One region of the Marinactinospora rubrisoli genome, then DNA from elsewhere that is predicted to be linked to it. Evidence: predicted binding sites of a transcription regulator. Region 1 holds the regulator's gene; each other region holds the start of a gene.
What was found. Region 1 encodes LexA, which represses DNA repair genes until DNA is damaged. Its sites were predicted from a motif close to TCGAACANNTGTTCGA; they were not measured.

Region 1 (7,281 bases):
CGAGGAACTCTTCGAGGGCGGGCGCCGCGTCCGGCGCGAATGGGCGCTCGGCGTCGAGCGCGGTGGCGCCGGGGGAGTCGTCGTACCGGCGGAACACGTGGTCGGCTCCGGGCAGGTCCACGCGTTCGCCGTCGGGGAGCCCGGTCATCAGCCGGTCGACCTCCGCCGCGGTGACCTGGGCGTCGGCCGTGCCCCACAGCACGAGCGTGCGGGTGCCGTCGGGGAGGTCGCGCGCCAGGTCCACCGGGTCCATGGCGTCGATCCGGCGCAGGAACGCCGAGGTGGCCGGCCCGAACAGCGGAGCGAGTTCCGGCGCGAGATCGTCGGGCAGCGGCCGGCCGGCGCGCAGCCGGGCGATGGCGAGCCGGGTGTCGGACAGCACGGTGGTGGCCGCGGCGGCGTCGAGTGCGCCGGAACCCTCGCCGTCGCGTACCTGCTCGGTGACCTGCCGGTCCAGCAGGTCCAGGTAGCGGGCGCCCACGGGGGCGGCGAGAACGAGCGCGGCGGGAGGGGGACCGGAGACCACCTGTGGCGCGCGCAGGGCGAACAGGCTGCCCTCGCTGTGCCCGAGGACCAGGATCCGCTCGGGATCCACCTCCGGCTGGTCCAGGAGTTCGGCGTATGCGGCGGCCATCTGGTCCTCGAAGACGTCGTAGCCGACGGGCTCGGCCGCCTCACGGCCGCCGAGGCCGGTCTCGCCGGACCCGAGCTTGTCGTACCGCAGGGAGGCGACACCGGCCGCGGCGAGCACCCGGGCGAAGTTGGCGTTGGTGTCGGCGTCCGGCCGTGCGGGGCTGTTGCCGTCGCGGTCGGTGGGGCCGCTGCCCGAGATGATGAGTGCGCCCGGCACCGGTCCGCTCGTTCCCGGTGGCAGGGCGACGGTGCCGTGCACGGTGTCACCGGCGCCGTCGAAGGTGACGGAGCGTTCCACGGGGGTGGTGCCGGGGGAGGCGGAGGGAGCCGTGGCCGGCGGCTCGGGGGCGGCGGGCGGGCCGCAGGCGGTGGCCAGCACCAGGGCGCCGCCGGTCAGGAGGGCGCAGCCGCCGCGCACGGCGGCACGGAGGGGCGAGGAGGACATGCCCTTACCGTAGAGCCCGGCCGGTGCCGGTCCGTCCCGGTGTGACGGGTATGGCGGTGGCGGTCCGCTCGGTCACCGTTGGATCCCGATTCCATCGCGTGACGGTGACAGGGCCCGTGATCGGGGTAAAGATCACGGGCCCGTTTCGAACCGAGGCGAAGTCGTTACACCTTGCGCAGCACGGCGACGACCTTGCCGAGGATGGTGGCCTCGTCGCCGCTGATGGGCTCGTAGTCGGGGTTGCGCGGCAGCAGCCAGACGTGGTCGCCGTCCCGCCGGAAGGTCTTCACCGTGGCCTCGTCGCCGAGCAGCGCCGCGACGATGTCGCCGTTGTTGGCTTCGGGCTGCTGGCGGACCACGACCAGGTCACCGTCGGTGATGGCGGCCTCGATCATCGAGTCGCCGACGACGGTGAGCATGAACAGCCGCCCCTCGCCCACGAGCTGCTTGGGCAGCGTGAGGACGTCCTCGACGGCCTCCTCCGCGAGGATCGGGCCGCCCGCGGCGATCCGGCCGATGACCGGGACGTCGGTCGCGCGGCCGGGCTCGGCGGAGTGATCCTCGTCGAGTTCGTCCCAGGACCGCACCGGCGGCTGTCCCGGAATGCGAATTTCGACCGCTCGTGGGCGATTCTGGTCGCGGTGGAGATAGCCCTTGCGTTGCAACACCTTCAATTGGTGCGCGACACTGGAGGGGCTGGACAACCCCACCGCATCACCGATCTCGCGGATGGACGGTGGGTATCCGCGTTGCCGCACGTAGCGGTGGATGACGTTCAGGACGCTCTGCTGGCGGGCCGTGAGTTTCGGAGCCGAGTCCGACGGTGCCACAGGCTCCTGCGCGGCTCTGGTCCGCGTGGACGAGGATCGGAGCCCGGTGACGGCCTTCCCACTGGCGTGCGGTTCCTGCGCTCCGTGGTTTTCCTCCGGCACGGCCGGCCTCCTCGGCGGTCGGTGTTCTCGGTGTGGGTTGTCGGCGGCTGGCGTCGGTGACGGCGTAACGAGGGAGTCTCGAAGCGATGTCGCATCGACGGCAGTGTCGGCATACCGCGGTGAAACATGTCCAACATTAGTGTGCGGACAAGGCAATATCAAACAAACGTTCGAGATGGTGCTGAAAAAATCAGCGAGATGCGGTATTAGTCGAACGTCAGTTCTAGTCGAACGGGCGTTCGAAGGTGGGGAGCATGTCCGAACCCGCAATACCGCTCTCAATGGGCCGGCCCGGGAGGGGGCCGGTGGCGCGCGCCGTCCGGCCGGCGCCGGTGCCAGAATCGATCGCCACTGCGGATCCGCCGACCCGTATCGAGGTCGGCGACCGGTCCGCCGGGATCTTCGAAGGGCGAGGAGAAGACGTGAGTATTGAGAGCAGCGGCGGTACGGCCGTCGTGGTCCCCCAGGCTCTCGCTGGACTTCCCGACCTCCATTCCTCCGTCCCACCGGGACGCGGCACCCGTCTCACCCGGCGGGGCCGGGTGGTCCTGCTCTCGGCGCTCGGTCTCGTCGGCACAGCCGGATTCTCGCTCCTGGTACTGACAACCGTGGCGCTCGGCGCCTCCACGGCCGGCGCCTCCGACTCTCTGATGCTGCGGCCCGCGCCCGACACCGTGGTGGTCCACGACGGCGACACGCTGTGGGAGATCGCCGAGCGGACCCGCCCCGGCGACGATCCGCGCCGCACCGTGCTGGAGATCGTCGAGCTCAACCGGCTCTCCGACCTCGCGCTGGAGCCGGGGCAGGAGCTCGTGCTTCCCAAGCCCTGACCGGTGCCCGGCGCGGGCCGGTGCGGACATCCGGCGCGGCCGGTGTGTCCGCCCCGGTCCGCGCCGCCGCGTCTGGCAGCCTGTGCTCCGTTCCCCGTGGCGCGTCCCGTGCGATGAGTGGCGTTGCGCACTCCGGCCGCCTCCGATGGGTCCCGTGGCGTCCCGAACCGCCGGAAACACCGGCGGTTCCGGCGCTTTCGGGCTCCGGCGGCGCCGTCCCCCCGCCGGTGCGGCGACTTGCGGCCCGGGTGCGGCGCCCGTAAGTTGACCACAACATCTAGTGCCTGCTGAGGAACAAGTCGCCTAGAGATTGTGCTTTAGTAGGTATCAGACCTTTTCGGGGCGTCGCCCTGGAGAGCCGTGGAACACCAGACGCCGACACGGACACCGCCCCTCGGGAGCGCGTTCCGTGCGGGTGCGGGAGGCATCGGCGATGCGGATGTGGGGGGAGGCGTGCCGGCATGCACTGTCCGTTCTGCCGCCATCCTGACACCCGGGTGATCGACAGCCGGTCCACCGACGACGGCGCCGCGATCCGCCGCCGCCGGTCCTGCCCGGCCTGCGGCCGCCGCTTCACCACCCAGGAGACCGTGCTGCTCATGGTGGCCAAGCGGTCCGGGGTCACCGAGCCGTTCTCCCGGGGCAAGATCATCGCCGGGGTGCGGCGCGCCTGCCAGGGGCGGCCGGTCACCGAGGACGCGCTCGCCAAGCTCGGCCAGCAGGTCGAGGAGGAGATCCGCGGGCGCGGGCTCGCCGAGGTGCCGGCCCACGAGATCGGGCTCGCCATTCTGGGCCCGCTGCGCGAACTCGACGAGGTGACCTACCTCCACTTCGCGTCGGTGTACCGCGGGTTCGAGTCCCTGACGGACTTCGAGAACGAGATCGCGATGCTGCGGGCCGATCGGGCCAGAGCCGGTGCCACCCGGCAGGCCGGAAAACCGGCGGCGGAGTAACCGGACCACGCGGTCACGCGCCCCGCGCACGGGGACCGCGCCGGCCGCCGGAAGCCCGGGCCGGCCGGCGCGGCAATTGGGTATGTGCCATATATCAGGGGGAGTGGAGAATGACGGAGACCACGAGCGGCTCGTCGACGCGCAAGGGCAGGGGGCAGCCCCAGCGCAAGGGGCTGAAGATCCAGCGTGTCTTCACCACGCCGGGCACCCACCCCTATGACGAGGTCGAGTGGGAGCGCCGTGACGTCGTCATGACCAACTGGCGGGACGGGTCGGTCAACTTCGAGCAGCGCGGCGTGGAGTTCCCGGCCGCCTGGTCGATGAACGCCACCCAGATCGTCGCCAGCAAGTACTTCCGTGGCGCCCTCGGCACCCCCGAGCGCGAGTGGAGCCTCAAGCAGCTCGTCGACCGCGTGGCCGGCATGTACACCAGGACCGGGCGCGAGCACGGCTACTTCGCCGGTGACGAGGACGCCGAGATCTTCGACCACGAGCTGAAGTACGCGCTCGTGCATCAGCTGTTCAGCTTCAACTCGCCCGTGTGGTTCAACGTCGGCACCGCCTCCAGCCAGCAGGTGTCCGCCTGCTTCATCCTGTCCGTGGACGACACCATGGAGTCGATCCTGGACTGGTACAAGGAGGAGGGGATCATCTTCAAGGGCGGCTCCGGCGCCGGCGTGAACCTCTCCCGGCTGCGCTCCAGCAAGGAGCTGCTCTCCTCCGGCGGCACCGCCTCGGGCCCGGTCTCCTTCATGCGCGGCGCCGACGCCTCGGCCGGCACCATCAAGTCCGGCGGGGCCACCCGCCGTGCCGCCAAGATGGTCGTGCTCGACGTCGACCACCCCGACATCGAGGAGTTCATCGAGACCAAGGCCCGGGAGGAGCACAAGATCCGCGCGCTGCGCGACGCCGGGTTCGACGTCGACCTCGGCGGCGCCGACATCGTCAGCGTGCAGTACCAGAACGCCAACAACTCCGTCCGGGTGTCCGACGCCTTCATGCGCGCCGTCGACACCGGATCCGACTTCGGGCTCACCTCCCGCACCACCGGCGAGGTCATCGCCACCGTCGACGCCCGGAAGCTGTTCCACAGCATGGCCCGGGCCGCCTGGGAGTGCGCCGACCCCGGCCTGCAGTACGACGACACCATCAACGACTGGCACACCACTCCCGAGAGCGGCCGCATCTCGGCGAGCAACCCCTGCTCGGAGTACGTCCACCTGGACAATTCCTCCTGCAACCTGGCGTCCATCAACCTGCTGAAGTTCCTGCGGGACGACGACACCTTCGACATCGAGAAGTTCGTCCGGCTCACCGAGCTGATCATCACGGCGATGGACATCTCCATCACCTTCGCCGACTTCCCCACGGAGAAGATCGGCGAGACCTCCCGTGCCTTCCGCCAGCTCGGCATCGGCTACGCCAACCTCGGCGCGCTGCTGATGGCCACCGGACACGCCTACGACTCCGACGGCGGCCGGGCGCTCGCCGCGGCCATCACCTCCCTGATGACCGGGACCGCCTACCGGCGCAGCGCGGAGCTCGCCGGGGTCGTGGGCCCCTACGACGGTTACGCCAAGAACGCCGACGCCCACAAGCGCGTCATGCGCAAGCACGCCGCCGCCAACGACGACCTGCGCACCATCGGCCGGATGGACCGCGACATCGCCGCCGCGGCCACCCGCGCGTGGCAGGACTGCCTGAAGACCGGCGAGAAGAACGGCTGGCGCAACGCCCAGGCCAGCCTGCTCGCCCCCACCGGCACCATCGGCTTCATGATGGACTGCGACACCACCGGCATCGAGCCGGACTTCTCGCTGGTCAAGTACAAGAAGCTGGTCGGCGGCGGCTCCATGCAGATCGTCAACCAGGCGATCCCGCGGGCGCTGAAGAACCTCGGCTACCAGCAGGAGCGGATCGAGGCCATCGTCGAGTACATCGCGGAGAACGGCCATGTGGTGGACGCTCCCGGGCTGCGGCCGGAGCACTACGAGGTGTTCGACTGCGCCATGGGCAAGCGCTACATCAAGCCCATGGGGCACGTCGAGATGATGGCGGCGGTGCAGCCGTTCCTCTCGGGTGCCATCTCCAAGACGGTGAACGTCCCCGAAGAGGCGACCGTCGAGGACTTCGAGCACATCTACTTCCAGGGCTGGAAGCTCGGCCTGAAGGCGCTCGCCGTCTACCGGGACAACTGCAAGGTCGGCCAGCCGCTGTCCACCGCCAAGACCGAGGAGAAGACGGAGGAGAAGGCCGCCCCGGAGCCCAAGGTCGTCGAGGTCAACCGCCCGGTCCGCCGTCGGCTGCCGAAGAAGCGGCCCAGCCAGACCATCTCCTTCACGGTGGGCGGCGCCGAGGGCTACATCACCGCCGGCTCCTACCCCGACGACGGCCTCGGCGAGGTCTTCATGAAGCTCGGCAAGCAGGGCTCGACCCTGGCCGGCGTCATGGACGCGTTCTCGATCGCCATCTCCATCGCCCTGCAGTACGGGGTGCCGCTGGAGACCTACGTCGAGAAGTTCACCAACATGCGGTTCGACCCGGCCGGCATGACCGACGACCCGGACATCCGCATGGCCCAGTCGGTGGTCGACTACATCTTCCGCCGCCTGGCTCTGGACTACCTCCCCTACGAGGAGCGCGCCGCCCTGGGCGTCCTGTCCGCCGAGGAGCGCGCCGCCCAGGTCGCCGGCGAGGACCCGGCCCAGGTCGCCGCCCAGGTGGAGTCCTACGCCCAGTCCGCCCCGGTCGGCCAGGAGGACGCCGACTCCGAGCCCGCCTCCCGCGAGGAGACCCGCACGGCGCACACCACCACCGAGCTGCTGGAGCTGAAGCAGGGCTTCACCGCGGACGCGCCGCTCTGTGTCACCTGCGGCACCAAGATGCGGCCGTCGGGTAGCTGCTACGTGTGCGAGGGATGCGGATCCACGAGCGGGTGCAGCTGAGAACCCGTGGGCCCGTCGTTGACACGGCGGTCCTGACGGTCAGGTGAGCAGAACATGTGGGGAGTCGGCAGCGGCCGGCTTCCCACACGCCGTTTCCGGAGCCGCGTACGCGGCGTGCGCGGCGCACGTGCCGGCACCGTCCGAAGCCGGATCGCGAAGCCGCAAGGCGTGATCGCGCGGCTCACGCGGTACCGGACCGAGGGGGGACGCGGGGAACGCGCCGTCGCCGGTAATGGATGGTTATCTTCTCGCCACCTGCCGGACCGTAACCCTGTGGGACGATGCCAGGACTCCTGAGCAGGCACACCGGAACCCGGCCGCGCCTGCCCGCGTCGGAGTCATCGTCTTCCTCGTCCCAAGGAGTAGGTGCCCATGTCCTTCGCGCAGTCCGTGCGTGGGGCCGCCGGAGCGATCGCCCAGGGCGGCGATCCTCGGGAGGCGGTGTCCAACGCGATCAGCCAGACCACGGAGGGATTCGGGCTCGACCCGGGTGACTTCCTCGCCGCCCGTGAGCAGGGCGCCTCGGTGGGCACCCGGATCGAG
Region 2 (7,281 bases), on a different contig from region 1:
GCGTCGTCGTCCAGCTTCGCACCGAGCAGCTCCGCGGAGCGGCGCACGATGCGTTCCAGCTCGTCGGCGCGGTAGAAGTCCATGTGCGCGACGAATCCGAACCGGTCCCGCAGCGGCGCGGGCAGCAGTCCGGCCCGGGTGGTGGCGCCGACCAGGGTGAACGGCGCGATCTCCAGCGGAATGGCGGTGGCGCCCGGACCCTTGCCGACCACCACGTCCACCCGGTAGTCCTCCATGGCGACGTACAGCATCTCCTCCGCGGGCCGCGCCATGCGGTGGATCTCGTCGAGGAAGAGCACCTCGCCCTCGTGCAGCGTGGAGAGCACCGCGGCGAGGTCGCCGGAGCGTTCGATGGCCGGCCCCGAGGTGATGCGCAGCGGCGCGCCCAGCTCGGCGGCGATGATCATGGCCAGCGTGGTCTTGCCGAGTCCGGGCGGTCCGGACATCAGCACGTGGTCGGGTGCGCGTCCGCGGCGCTGGGCGCTGTGCAGGACGAGGGACAGCTGCTCGCGGACCCGTTCCTGGCCGACGAAGTCCGCCAGCCACCGCGGCCGCAGCGCTCCCTCGGCGGCCCGGTCGTCCGGGTCGGCCTGGGGGGAGACGATGTCCCGGTCCTGTTCCGCGTGCTCGGTGTGGTCGGCCATGTCGTCCTCCTAGGCCCGGCTCAGCTTGCGCAGGGCGCTGCGGAGCAGGACGGCGACGTCGGCCGTGCCGGACTCGGCCTCGGCCGCCACGGCGTCCGCCGCGCGCTCGGCGTCGCGGCCGGACCAGCCGAGGTTGACCAGCCCCGACACGACCTGCGGCCGCCAGGCCGCCGGGGCGGGCGCCGCCTCCCGGGCCGGGTCCGGCTGGTCACCGGCGGCGGGGCCGAGCTTGTCGCGCAGTTCCAGCACGATGCGCTGCGCGCCCTTCTTCCCGATGCCCGGCACCCGGGTGAGCGCGCCGGTGTCCTCGGTGGCCACGGCGCGGCGCAGCGCGTCCGGGCTGTGCACGGCGAGCATGGCCAGCGCGAGCCGCGGGCCGACTCCGCCGGCCGTCTGCAGCCGTTCGAAGACGTCACGCTCGTCGGCGTCGGCGAACCCGTACAGGGTGAGGGAGTCCTCGCGGACAACCAGCGAGGTGGCCACGGTCGCCGGCTCGCCCACCCGCAGCCGCGACAGCGTCGCCGGGGTGCACTGCACGGTCATGCCGACCCCGCCCACCTCGATGACGGCCGATCCGGCGCTGCGCGCGGCGACCCTGCCGCTCAGGGAGGCGATCACGACTGCTGCTCCTCGTTCGTCGACGGTTCGTCCACTGCCGCCGCGCCGCCCGCGCGCGGGGGCCGTGCGGTCACCGGCCGCGGGCCTGGCGGGCGAGTTCGACCTTACGGGCGAACTCCTGCTGGGCGCGGGCCACGCGCTGCTGCGCGCCGCCCCGCCAGATGTGGCAGATGGCCAGCGCCACCGCGTCGGCGGCGTCGGCGGGCCGGGGCGGGCCGTCCAGGTTCAGCAGCCGGGCGACCATGGTGCCCACCTGGGCCTTGTCCGCGCGACCGCTGCCCGTGATGGCGGCCTTGACCTCGCTGGGGGTGTGCAGTGCCACCGGCAGGCCGCGGCGTGCGGCACAGGCGATGGCGATGGCGCTGGCCTGGGCGGTGCCCATGACGGTGCTGAGGTTGTGCTGGGCGAACACCCGCTCCACGGCCACGGCGTCGGGGCGGTACTCCTCCAGCCACTCCTGCACGCCGCGCTCGACGCCGAGCAGCCGGTCGGGCAGTTCCTGGTCGGCGGGGGTGCGCACGGCGCCGGCCGCGACCAGGGTGAGCGGCCGCCCGACCGACCCGTCCACCACTCCGACCCCGCACCGGGTCAGCCCCGGGTCGATCCCCAGTACCCGCACGCGCGCTCTCCCGTCCCGCTCCGGCCTCGAACGTCCGTTCGCAGAGCCTACCGGTCGCCGGTGTCACCGGGGATCCGGACACTCCCGCCCGGCCGCGAACGGGCGGACACCGGCGAGACGCGACGCGCCGGCCGGACCGGTGCGCGCGGCGGCGGACGCCGCGCACCGGTCCGGCCGGCGCGGTCGGGGCCCGGCGCGGTGCGGTCGGCGTCAGCCGATCCGCTCCATGATGTCGTCGGGGATGTCGGCGTTGGTGAAGACGTTCTGCACGTCGTCGGAGTCCTCCAGGGCGTCGACGATGCGCAGCACCTTCTTGGCGTTCTCCTCGTCGACCGGCACCTCCAGGCTGGGCAGGAAGTTGGTCTCGGCCGACTCGTAGTCGATTCCGGCCTCCTGTAGCGCGGTGCGCACCGCGACGAGGTCACCGGCCTCGGAGATCACCTCGAACGCCTCGCCGAGGTCGTTGACGTCCTCGGCGCCGGCGTCGGCGACGGCCAGCATGACGTCGTCCTCGCTGGTGCCCTCCTTCGGCACGATCACGACGCCCTTGCGGTTGAAGAGGTAGGAGACCGATCCGGCGTCGGCCATGGAGCCGCCGTTGCGGGTGACGGCCACCCGCACCTCCGAGGCCGCGCGGTTGCGGTTGTCGGTCAGGCACTCCACCAGCAGCGCCACGCCGCCCGGGCCGTAGCCCTCGTACATGATGGTCTGCCAGTCGGCGCCGCCCGCCTCTTCACCGGCGCCGCGCTTGCGGGCGCGCTCGATGTTGTCCAGCGGGACGGAGTTCTTACGTGCCTTCTGGATGGCGTCGTACAGCGTGGGGTTGCCCTCGGGGTCTCCGCCACCCGTGCGCGCGGCCACCTCGACGTTCTTGATCAGCTTGGCGAACAGCTTGCCGCGCTTGGCGTCGATGACGGCTTTCTTGTGCTTGGTGGTGGCCCACTTGGAGTGGCCGCTCATGCGTGTCCTTTCACCATGTCGACGAAGAGCCGGTGGATGCGCGCGTCCCCGGTGAGTTCGGGGTGGAACGACGTCGCCAGAAGGCTCCCCTGGCGTACCGCGACGATCCTACCGGCCCGTTCTCCACGCGGGACCTGCCCGAGCACCGCCACATCGGGCCCCACGGACTCCACCCAGGGTGCGCGGATGAAGACCGCGTCGAACGGTCCGCCGGTCACGCCCTCGACGGCGACCCGCGCCTCGAAGGACTCCGTCTGCCGCCCGAAGGCGTTGCGGCGCACCGTCATGTCGATGCCGCCGACGGTCTGCTGCCCGGTGATGCCGTCGAGGATGCGGTCGGCGAGCATGATCATTCCGGCGCACGTGCCGTAGGCCGGCAGGCCGGAGCGGACGTGCTTGCGCAGCGGCTCCATCAGGTCGTAACGCACCGCGAGCTTGGACATGGTGGTCGACTCGCCGCCGGGGATGACCAGCCCGTCGACGCGGTCGAGCTGCTCGGCGCGCAGCACCGCGACGCTGCGCGCGCCGAGCCCGTCCAGGACGCGCTGGTGCTCGGCGACGTCGCCCTGCAGGGCGAGCACGCCGATGGTGGGACTGGCGGACACGGGGCAACCTCACTTGTGTTGGCCGCGGGAGAACGCGGTCCGCCGCCCGGCGGACCGCGTTCCTCACCCTAGACGTTCGCGGACGGGGCACCGCGCGTCCGGCGCGGCGGAACGCACCGGACGCGGCACCGGCCGCCGGCTACCAGCCGCGGCCGGCGTAGCGCTGGCTCTCGTCGAGCTCGTCCAGGTTGATGCCGACCATGGCCTCGCCGAGGCCGCGGGACACCTTGGCGATGACCTCGGGGTCGTTGTAGTGCAGGGTGGCCTGCACGATCGCGTCGGCGCGCTTGGCCGGGTCGCCGGACTTGAAGATGCCGGAGCCGACGAAGACGCTCTCGGCGCCGAGCTGGCGCATCAGCGCGGCGTCGGCCGGGGTGGCGACACCGCCGGCGGAGAACAGCGGCACCGGCAGCTTGCCGAGCCTGGCCACCTCCTTGACGACCTCGTAGGGGGCACGCAGCTCCTTGGCCGCGCCGAACAGCTCCGCTTCGTCAAGGGTGCCCAGCCGGCGGATCTCGCCGCGGATCTGCCGCATGTGCCGGGTGGCCTCGACGACGTTGCCGGTACCGGCCTCGCCCTTGGACCGGATCATGGCGGCACCCTCGCCGATCCTCCGCAGCGCCTCGCCGAGGTTGGTCGCACCGCAGACGAAGGGGACGGTGAACGCCCACTTGTCGATGTGGTAGGCCTCGTCGGCGGGGGTGAGGACCTCGGACTCGTCGATGAAGTCGACGCCCAGGGCCTGCAGCACCTGGGCCTCGACGAAGTGGCCGATGCGCGCCTTGGCCATGACCGGGATGGAGACGGCCTCGATGATGCCGTCGATCATGTCGGGGTCGGACATGCGCGCCACACCGCCGTCGCGGCGGATGTCGGCGGGCACCCGCTCCAGGGCCATGACGGCGACGGCGCCGGCGTCCTCGGCGATCTTCGCCTGCTCGGGCGTGACCACGTCCATGATCACACCGTTCTTGAGCTGTTCGGCCATGCCGCGCTTGACACGGGTGGTGCCGACCGTGCTCTCGGTCGAGTTCTCAGCGGTGTTGGCCACGGTTGCGGACTCCAAGTTCTGAACGGACACGGATGCGCGGAGGATGAATCTGGACATCGCGCCGGCCGGGTGGCCGTTCCTGCGCTCTCTCCATGGTAAAACCTCCGCGAAACCCACTTTCATGACATGTCGGCATAAGACAGACAGGAGACTTTCCAGTGTGTCGAGGCCGGAGCCGCCCGGCGGGTGCGGCCGCTCCCCCTCACGCCGGCCCGCCGGCCCCATCGACGTCGGGCGGTTCGTCATCGATCTCGAAGAAGTCCGGCAGCGGCGCGCGGCCGGCCAGCCGCAGCGTCCGGACCAGCCGGCCGGCGCGGGCCTCGCGGGTGGCCGCGACCGCGTCGTTGTAGAACCGGCGCGCGATGTGCACCCGGCGGGCCGCGGCGGCGACCTCGCCGAGCAGGTCGTCGCCCCCCGACGCGGCGCCGGCGCCCAGCCCCTCCCGGAAGCCCGGCTGGCCGACCACCGCGCGCAGCGCCCGTGACAGGGCGCTCTCGGCCAGTTCCCGCTCGCGTGCCCCCTCGGCCCGCCGCGCCCGCCCGGCGGCGTCGGCGAGCAGCACCCGGGAGGCCGGCTCCAGCTCGCCGGCCGCGGCCAGCTCCAGCACGACCGCGCTGCGCCGCAGCAGCGCCGCGTCGAGGGCTGCGTGCGCCGTCTCCACCCGGGTGTGCAGCCGGTCCAGCCGGCCGGCCCGCCAGGAGACGTAGAAGGACAGCAGCACCAGCAGCGCGAACACCGTCGTGACGGTGGAGACGATGTCGGCGAGCATCAGGGGTTCTCTCCTCGCCTACTGGAGGCCGGCGCGGCCGACGGAGACGGGCCGGGCGTGGTCGGTTCCGGTGGGCACCACCGTCTCATAGACCCGCACGACGTCGGCGGCGACCGTACGCCAGTCGTAGCGCCGCACCGCGGACCGGGCCGCGCCGGACAGCTCGGCGCGGCGGTCCGGGTCGTCGAGCAGCGCGCCGGCCGCGTGCGCCAGGTGCGCGGGGTCGCCCGCGTCGAACAGCGCCCCGGCGGCGCCGTCGCGCAGCACGTGGCGGAACGCGGGGATGTCACTGGCCAGGACCGGCGCCCCGGCCGACATCGCTTCGGTGAGCACGATCCCGAAGCTCTCGCCGCCCAGGTTGGGCGCGCAGAAGACGTCGACGGAACGGTAGACGCGCGCCTTGTCGGCCTCGTCGACCCGGCCGAGCAGCACCACGCGGGAGCGCAGTTCCGGGTCGACTCGGGCCAGCGCCTCCCCGCCGTCGCCGGGACCGGCGACGAGCAGCCGCAGGCCGGGACGCCGCCGGGCGAGCAGGCCGAACGCGCTCAGCAGCACCGGCAGGCCCTTGCGGGGCTCGTCCATGCGGCCGAGGAAACCAATGGCGCCGCCGGGGCCCGGCCAGCCGTCCAGCGGCGCGGCGTGCTCGAACCGGTGCACGGCGACGCCGTTCGGGATGAGCACCGCGTCGCCGCCCAGGTGCTCGACGAGGGTGCGGCGCGCCGCTTCCGAGACCGCGATCCGGCCGTTGATCTTCTCCAGCGCGGTGCGCAGCGCGGCGGCCGACGCCGACATGGCCCGCGAGCGCGGGTTGGAGGTGTGGAAGGTCGCCACGATGGGGCCCTCGGCGACCCAGCAGGCCAGCAGGGAGAGGCTGGGCGCCGCGGGCTCGTGCACGTGCAGCACGTCGAACCCGCCGTCGCGGATCCAGCGCCGGACCCGGGCGGCGGCGCGGAAGCCGAACGCCAGGCGGGCCACCGACCCGTTGTACGGGACCGGCACGGCGCCACCGGCCGGGACGATGTGGGCGGGCAGCTCGGTGCCGGGCTCGCAGGGCGTCAGTACCGACACCTCGTGCCCCATCGCCATGAGCGCCTCGGCCAGGTCGCCGACGTGCTGCTGCACCCCTCCGGGGACGTCCCAGGTGTAGGGGCAGACCAGACCGACACGCATCGACTCACCGCACACTCGACCAGACGACCGGACCACCGGAGCAGCCCTCGGCCCGGCGGGGCCGGCACCGGGACTGTCAACCCAAGTTATCCGCGGACGGCGCCGGACGGTGGGATTCCGCGTCGGCGTCGAACACGCGCTGCAGCATGTGCCAGTCCTCGGGGTGCGCGGCGATGGCCTGCTCGAACACCTCGGCCAGCCGCTGGGTCATCTCGCGGACGCGGGTGGGCCGGTCCGGCGCGTCGGGGACCGGGATCTCCTCGTGCACCCGGATCCGCCAGTGCGGGCCGTCGTACCACAGCGACACCGGCAGCAGCGCGGCGCCGGTGCGCTCGGCCAACGCGGCCGGCCCGGCCGGCATTCGGGCCGGCTCCCCGAAGAAGGTCACCGGGACGCCCTGGGCGGTGAGGTCACGGTCGGCGAGCAGACACACCAGGCCACCGGCGCGCAACCGGCGGGCCAGCAGCCCGGCGGTGCTGCGCTCGCCACCGGTGAGGGGCAGCACCTCGATCCCCAGCGCGGTGCGGAACGCGACGAACCGTTCGAACAGCCCCTCGGGACGCAGCCGCTGGGCGACCGTGGTCGGCCGGGCGCCGCGCAGCGCGATCCACGCGCCCGCGTGGTCCCAATTGCCCATGTGCGGCAGGGCGGCGACCACCCCGCGCCCCGAGGCCAGGTGCCGGTCCAGCACCGCCACGCCGCTGGAGCGGGTGCGGTCGAGGATGGTCGCGCGGCTCATCGCCGGAATCCGGAACACCTCGTACCAGTAGCGGAGGTAGGACCGCATTCCGGCGCGCACGAGGGCGCGCAACCGTTCCGGCGGAGTGCCGGGGCCGACCACCCGG
Region 3 (7,281 bases), on a different contig from region 1:
GGCCGCCGGGATGTACCCCATAGCCGAGCAGCATGCCGGTCGCGCCTCCGGATCCGATCAGCAGCACCGCCCACAGGTCCCGCGCATCGCGCGGCGGCCAGGCGGCGGGCGGGTGGCGGACGGCGGCCATGCCGAGCAGCAGCATCCCCGGAATCACCCAGTGCCCGCCCATCACCGTGACGCCGAGCACGGTGCCGAGCACGCCGGCCAGCAGCACGATCCAGCCGGGCAGCCAGGCCACGGGGAACAGCACCACCACCGCGATCACGACGAGCGGGAACAGCACGTCGCCCGGGTGCAGCAGCCCGTGCAGGGCGCCGAGGACGGCGAGCACCGCCAGGGGCCGCAGGGAGCCGAGCCACACGGCGACGGCGCGCTCACCACGCCGGACCCGGTGGTCCGCCAGGAGCGTCCCGACGGCACCGGCGAGGAAGGCGAGCAGCGGCAGCACCCGCTGCTCGGCGGCGGCGCCGAAGAGGAGCGGCCCCATGTCGCCGAAGCCGGGGGGCGAAACGCCGCCGGGCGCGACCAGGAGCGGGCTCGCGGCGAGGACCAGACCGGCGACCGCCGCCCCGAGCAGGGTCTCCGCCTCGGGCCCTAGGGCGGCGGGCGGCTCCGGGTCGAGTGTGCCGGGCCTTCGGCGCACCGTGTCGGTCATGAATCGGCTCCCCCGCTTCCGGACGCTGTCACCTTCCAGAAATCGCGCACGGGAGGGGGTACGGCAACGTCCGGGAGGGCGGTGGGACGTCAACAGTTCCGAAAAAAGGGGCAAAGTCCGGGGAAATACCATGCCGAACAGGGCACGACGGACGTCCCTGCGCGCATGCTCCGCCCGAGAAGTCAGGCCGCGGCCGGCCCGCCGATCAGCTCCCGCCCGGCCGCGACTCGGGCCGGAGGCCGGCCAGCAGCAGGTCGGCGTAGTAGCCGCCGATGGCCGCCCCCGACAGTTCGCCGTCGGGGCGGTACCACATGCCCAGGTGGTGCACGGCACCGAAGAAGTGGTTCACCACCAGGTCGGCGGGGATGTCGGTGCGGAAGTCCCCCTGCCGCTGGCCGGTCCGGATCATGTCGCGAAAGCGCTCGTGGTACTCGCGGCGCTGCCTGCGCACGGCGCCGCTCCGTTCCTCCGAGAGCATGTGCAGCGAACGGAAGAAGATCACCGTGTCGTCGAGGTTGTCCACAGTGGTGTGGACGACGTCGGCCGCCGCGGCGTGCAGCCGCTCGGGGAGTGGCCCCTCGGCCGTCGCGAAACCCTCCAGGCGGCGCGTCTGCATCGCGAGGACCCGCTGGTAGACGGCGAAGAGCAGGTCCTCCTTGGAGCTGAAGTAGTGGTACATCGCGCCCTTGGTCACCCCGGCCGCGTCCACGAGCTCCTGCACCGACGTGCGCTCGAACCCGCGCTCGGCGAACAGCCGGGTGGCGACGGTCAGCAGGCGGTCGGGGACCGAGAGGGAGTCGAGGTCCGAAGCGGAGGCGGCTCGCCGGTCGGTCTCGTCAGCCATGCGGTACTCCCTCGTGCGGTGGTCGTCGGTCCGGCTCCGGGCGGTGCCGGTCCGCTCCGGCGCCGCCGGTCCACACATCTCCCTCAGCGTAATGGAACGGACATACCACCCGGTCGGTGCCGGGCGTGGCCTGCGCCACGGGTGGTCTCGGGCCGGGCCACCGGGCACCATGGCGAGGTGGCCGATCCGCTGTGGACCGACGTCGCGCATGACGTCGATCCCGGGCTCATGGGCCCGCTGCCGAATCCGCGGGTCCCGCGCACCTCGGTGGCGGACTTGCAGATCCTCCTCGATCTCGTCGGGGAGCGCCCCTGGAAGTGCCGGTACTCCGAGGGCGCGACGGTGCCGCCGGTCCCCCGGGCGGACGCGGTGTTCGCCCGCCCGGCCCACGCCGAGTGCGCCGAATTGCGGGTCCGGCCGTCGCCGGACGTCCTGGCGATCTTCCGTTTCCAGGCGGCGGAGGAGATCGACTTCGACGTGGATCTGCGGGAGCTTCAGGGACCGGACCGGCTCGACCTCTTCTGCCGGTTCCTGCGGGACATCGGCCGTCGGCTCGGCAGACCGGTACTGATGGACCCGGAAGGCGACCACTGCCGTCCGGTGCTGGGATTCGACGTCGCCGCCGATCGTGGCGTGCTCCTGGCGGATCCACCGGCCGGCTGATGTCCGGCGCGGCGGCCGGGAGATCGGCGCGCTCGCGCACCGGCCGATGCTCACGGTGCCCACCGACCGTCCGGTGCATCAGATCCGCACCGCGATCAAGGAGACCGGCCGGGGCGGCCCCGTGGAGCTGCCGCCGCTGATCGACGCGCCGTTCGACGACGAGGGGGCGGTGCCGGCGGTCCTCGCGGCCGAGCCACAGCCGCCGCGTACGGCGTCGGGCACCTGCTCATCAACCGCGACCCGGACCGGCCACCGGCCGATGGCCGACGTGGCCCGTGCCGCCGTGTTCGCAATGAGGTGGACGCCGCGCCGGCTCTCGCCCGCGACACGCCGCGCCCGGCAGGATTCGCGTAATCGGCCGCGTCAGCGCAGGTCACGGCGGCGGGAGCGGACGGACTTCAGCGACACGCCGAGAGGGCGCCGCGGTCGCGTCCTAGGCTGGCGGCACGGCCGACTCGGTGAACGACGCTGGCCATCGAACGTATGTTCGACTATAATTCCGGCCTGTGAGTCTCTACAACGAACGGATCGACGTCAGGTCGACCACCGGCGGCCACCCCGCGCTCTTCGCCTGGCGCGGCCACATGTATCGCGTCCGCCGGATCATCGGCACCTGGGACAGCGCCCCGCACACCCCCGAGTTCGGCGCCCGCAACGGCACCGACGTCCGTCTGGTCCGGGTGGCGGCGGAGTCCGACCACGGCCAGGCCAACATCGCCGACATCAGCCTCGACACGGCCACGAACAACTGGACGATGCGCCGCCTCTGGAACTGACGCTTCGCGATCCCGGCCGGTCCGGCGGGTGCTCGCCCGGCCGGCCGGCACGGTCGGCGTGAGCCCGCGGCCCCTTCGCCGCCCGTCACCGCCTTCGACGCGGATCCACGCTCCCTCCGCGCGGTCGGCGCGCGACGCGGCGAGGAGGTCGTCGAGCGCGTCCTGCGGCCCCTGCAGCCGCGTGACCTCCCGCGCCATCCGGGCGCGCTCCTCATGGAGGCTGATCCAGCAGCCGCGCGATCACCGACGTCGGCCGACCCCGGCGAGCAGGGAGCGGATGCGGCGCACCGTCTCGGCGTCCGCTTCGGTGTGCTCACGCTGGCCGTGGCATGCCGTGCCGACCGCGGCGGGCCCCGATGCTCGCGGTAACGGAGCAGACGCCGACTCACGCGGTCTCACCCGCCAGATCCCCGACGCGCATCCGGCCTCCCCCCACCGCGCTTGACCTTCACACCCGTGTCAAGCCGTAGCGTCCCGTTGTCCTCGACGCCATCGAGCGGGAACTTGAGGAGTCGGCCATGCCGCGAGCGTTGGTCATCGGAGCGGGTCCGGGCATCGGCCGCTCCGTCGCCCGCCGGTTCGCGCGGGAGGGCGTGCCGATCGCCCTCCTCGCCCGGAGCGAGCGGAGCGTGGGGAGCGTGGCCGCTGACGTCGCGGCTCTGGGGGGTACAGGTCGTCACCGCGACCGCGGCCGGTGCCGAGCTCGGGATCCCGGACGTCGTGGTGTACAACGCCGCGGTGATCCGGCCCGGCGCTCCCGGCGACCTGACCGCGCGGACGCACCTGGACGGATGGGCGGTCAACGTGGTGAATGGTACGGACCGGCGGGCGCGCGGCCTCCGTCGCCGTGGGCGGGGTCGTCACGCCGGGCACGGCCTTCGACCCGGACGACATCGCCGAGCAGTACCGGCGGCCGCACAGCCGGCCGCGGCACCTCTGGGACCAGGAGGTGCGGCACGGCCGAGCGTCCTGGCGGCGGGCCGGCCGGGTCCGCGTCAGGCGTCGGCCTGGTCCTCCGCGGCGCCGTCGCCGCCGGAGTCCTCGCCCTCGGGCTCCTCCCCGCCGCCGTCCTCGGCCACGCACTCGTTCGTCGGGACATCGCCCACGTCGCTGAAGCCGAAGGCCACGGCCTCCCACTCCCCGGCGTCGTTCAGCTCGTACATGGCGTTCGCGGTCGCGATGCCGGACGCCGGCGAGTTCGGCAGATCGGAGACGTCGCCGCTCTCCAGGTCCTTGAGCTTCAGGTAGCGCTGGTCCACACAGAAGTCGATCTGCACCAGATCCGCGGAGTAGGCGCCGACCAGGCCGTCGTAGAGCCGGATGCTGCCGGCCGGGGCGGCCCCGGCCTCCGCCCACTCGTCGAGCAACAGGTTGAGCGACTCCACCGACGGACTGTCGTCCTGCAGCCAGGTGTCGATGAACGCGCGGTCCTCGCCGCCGCCGTACGCCGACTGGTACAGCGCCGCGTAGGTCTGGAAGAAGGCGTCGGTGGCCTCCCGCTGCGGCGCACCCGCCGGCTGGTCCAGCTCGATGATCACCTCGACGTCCTCGGGGAAGCCGTCCTCCCAGCCACCGGCCGCCGGTTCCGCGCTGGCGGCGGCGTCGGGCGACTCCTCCGACTCCCCCTCCGAACCGCATCCCGCCAGGACCAGACACGATCCGACCGCCACCGCGCCCAGCAGACGCTCCCGTGCTCGCATGCCGCGCTTCGCCCCTTCCGTCCCGCCACGGCCGTCCACCGTGGTCCGTGCCGCCCCGGCGCCGCTCATCCGGCGCCGAGGTGGGCACCACCCTGACGGCGGGGAAAGCGCTGTCGCAAGCCGCTCGTGGTGTGGGAAAACCGACGGAACGCCGTCGGCCCGTCCCGCATCTAACGGGCACCTGTCAGGTCTCGGCGGTGGCGTGGGCGGCGGTGGCACGGCAGACTCGACGGCCATGACGGAGGTTCCGACGGCCCGCTACAAGGCCCTGGTGGACGTGCACGTCCTGCTGCTCCGCGACGACGCACTGCTCCTGCTGCGCCGGGCGCACACCGGTTTCGCCGACGGCCAGTGGCAGCCGCCGGCCGGCCACCTGGAGGCGGGCGAAAGCGTCCTGGCGGCGGCACGGGAGGCGCGGGAGGAGGTCGGCGTGCGGATCGACCCGGCGGCGCTGCGGTTCGGGCACGTGTGCCACCACCGCAGCGCGGAGGGCCGGGTCGGCTTCTTCTTCGTCGCGCGGGAATGGGCGGGCGAGCCGTACAACGCCGAGCCGCACAAGCACGACGCGGTCGAATGGTTCCCGCTGGCCGCCCTTCCGTCCGACCTCGTCGACTACTGCGCGACCGGAGTCGCGGGCGCGCTGGCCGGGGTCGGCTTCGGCCTGCACGGCTGGCCGGACGGCGGCTGACCCGTTCGCTGCGGACCCGGCTCGGCGGGGGCGGCCGGGAGTCGTTCTACGATGTCAGGCGATGCGCATTCTCGTGGTCGAGGACGACGACCGCGTCGCACGGGGGCTGGTCACCGCGCTGCGCAACGCCGCCTACGACGTCACCCGGGTGTCCACCGCCGCGGCCGCGCTGCGCGCGCCGGCGGCGGACGTCGTGCTGCTCGACCTCGGGCTGCCGGACGCCGACGGCATCGACCTGCTCCGCCGGCTCCGCGAGCGCCCGGAGACCGCGATCATCGCCGTCACCGCGCGGGCCGAGGAGCGCGAGCGGGTGCGCGGGCTCCGCTCCGGGGCCGACGACTACGTGGTGAAGCCGTTCGGGATCGCCGAGCTGCTGGCGCGGATCGACGCCGTGCTCCGCCGGACCCGGGCCGCGCGCTCGGCGGCCGGCCGACCCGAGCCGCCGCTCACGGTCGGCCCCCTCTCGGTGGACGTGCGGGCGCGCGAGGCGGTGCTGGACTCCGCGCCACTGTCGCTCACCCGCAAGGAGTTCGACCTGCTCGCCCTGCTGGCGGCGCGCGCCCCCACGGTGGTCAGCCGGGAGGCGATCCTCGACCAGGTGTGGGGGGCGGCCTGGGAGTCGTCGTCCCGGACGCTGGACACCCACATCGCGGCGCTGCGCGGCAAACTCGGGGAGCGCGTGCGCATCCAGACGGCACGCGGCGTCGGCTACCGGCTGACCGCCGGGGCGGACTCGGGCTGAGTCGTGCTGCGCAGACTGCTCGTCGTGCTGCTGCCGCTGGCCTTCCTGCTGGTGGGAGCGCTGGGGGTACCACTGGCGACGCTGGTGGCCCAGCAGCGCACGGAAGAGATGTACGTCGACCGGCTCAACGATGTCGGCCGGTTCGCCTCACTCGCCGACTCCGCGCTCGCGACCGGCCGCACGCAGGCGCTGCGCATGGAGCTGGAACGCTACGAGGAGTTGTACGGGATTCCGGTCGCGCTGCTCGATCCGTCCAGCGAGGTGGTGATCAGCTCCAGCTCGGGCGGCCGGGTCACCGAGGCGCTCGCCGCTCTGGGCACCCGCCCGGTGCTCGCCCAGGCGCTCGCGGGGTACCGTCCCGAACCGCCGACCGCCGTGTGGCCGTGGGACGACCGCCCACTGATCCTCGCCGAGCCGGTGGGCCGGGACAGCGAGGTGGTGGGCGCCGTGGTGCTGGTGTCGCCCACGGACGAACTGCGCTCCGCCATCCTGCAGAACTGGGGCGCGCTGGCGCTGCTGGAGCTGGTCCCGCTGACCGGACTCGCCGCGGTCGCCTGGCCGGTGTCGCGGTGGGTGCTCCGCCCGGTCCGGACCCTGGACGAGGCCACGGCCGCCATCGCCGAGGGCGACCTCACCGTACGAGCGGACTCGGCCGGCGGCCCGCCGGAGCTGCGCCGGCTGGCCGCGTCGTTCAACGCGATGGTGGACGTGGTGGAGCGTTCCCTGCACCGCCAGCGCGCGTTCGTGTCGGACGCCTCCCACCAGCTGCGCAACCCGCTGGCCAGCCTCCGCCTCGCGGTCGAGAACCTGTCCCCCTACCTCACCGAACCGGAAGCGCGGGCCGCCTACGACGACGCGGTGGAGGAGGCGAAGGCGATGAACCGCATGCTCAACGCCCTCCTCGCCGCCACCCGCCTGGAGAGCTTCAGCAAGGCCGAGCCGGTGGACCTGGACCTGGTGCTGGAGACCCGGCTGGAACGGTGGCGGACCCTGGCGGCGGAGCGCGGACTCCACCTGGAGACACACGTCCCCGCTGGCCTACGGCTGCTGGAACCACCGGGCGGACTGGGCAGCATCCTCGACGAACTGATGAGCAACGCCATCAGACTGTCCGGCGGCGAACGCGTCGTGCTACGCGCCCGCCAGGGGGACCGGGTCGCCATCCACGTCAGCGACGACGGCGTCGGCCTGGACCCGGAAGAGCGGCAGA

Region 2: a site for LexA is predicted at 1,908-1,923, ahead of ruvC (crossover junction endodeoxyribonuclease RuvC). Genes of this name have one in related genera too.
Region 3: a site for LexA is predicted at 2,641-2,656, ahead of ACFQRF_RS01280 (DUF6504 family protein). Genes of this name have one in related genera too.

Annotation. Positions count from the first base shown of each region.
Region 1 is NZ_JBHTBH010000010.1:67,943-75,223, forward strand. It holds gene ACFQRF_RS20255 (alpha/beta hydrolase family protein) at 1-1,078, opposite strand, end outside; gene lexA (transcriptional repressor LexA) at 1,243-1,908, opposite strand; gene ACFQRF_RS20265 (LysM peptidoglycan-binding domain-containing protein) at 2,433-2,840, shown strand; gene nrdR (transcriptional regulator NrdR) at 3,302-3,793, shown strand; gene ACFQRF_RS20275 (vitamin B12-dependent ribonucleotide reductase) at 3,904-6,738, shown strand; gene ACFQRF_RS20280 (SPFH domain-containing protein) at 7,111-7,281, shown strand, end outside.
Region 2 is NZ_JBHTBH010000018.1:986-8,266, reverse strand. It holds gene ruvB (Holliday junction branch migration DNA helicase RuvB) at 1-644, opposite strand, end outside; gene ruvA (Holliday junction branch migration protein RuvA) at 654-1,262, opposite strand; gene ruvC (crossover junction endodeoxyribonuclease RuvC) at 1,333-1,881, opposite strand; gene ACFQRF_RS26275 (YebC/PmpR family DNA-binding transcriptional regulator) at 2,092-2,841, opposite strand; gene pdxT (pyridoxal 5'-phosphate synthase glutaminase subunit PdxT) at 2,838-3,446, opposite strand; gene pdxS (pyridoxal 5'-phosphate synthase lyase subunit PdxS) at 3,586-4,554, opposite strand; gene ACFQRF_RS26260 (hypothetical protein) at 4,700-5,266, opposite strand; gene ACFQRF_RS26255 (glycosyltransferase family 4 protein) at 5,285-6,436, opposite strand; gene ACFQRF_RS26250 (phosphatidylinositol mannoside acyltransferase) at 6,513-7,281, opposite strand, start outside.
Region 3 is NZ_JBHTBH010000001.1:275,175-282,455, reverse strand. It holds gene ACFQRF_RS01295 (DUF418 domain-containing protein) at 1-658, opposite strand, end outside; gene ACFQRF_RS01290 (TetR/AcrR family transcriptional regulator) at 864-1,502, opposite strand; gene ACFQRF_RS01285 (hypothetical protein) at 1,680-2,165, shown strand; gene ACFQRF_RS01280 (DUF6504 family protein) at 2,672-2,941, shown strand; gene ACFQRF_RS01275 (hypothetical protein) at 3,937-4,641, opposite strand; gene ACFQRF_RS01270 (NUDIX domain-containing protein) at 4,877-5,329, shown strand; gene ACFQRF_RS01265 (response regulator transcription factor) at 5,391-6,071, shown strand; gene ACFQRF_RS01260 (sensor histidine kinase) at 6,075-7,281, shown strand, end outside.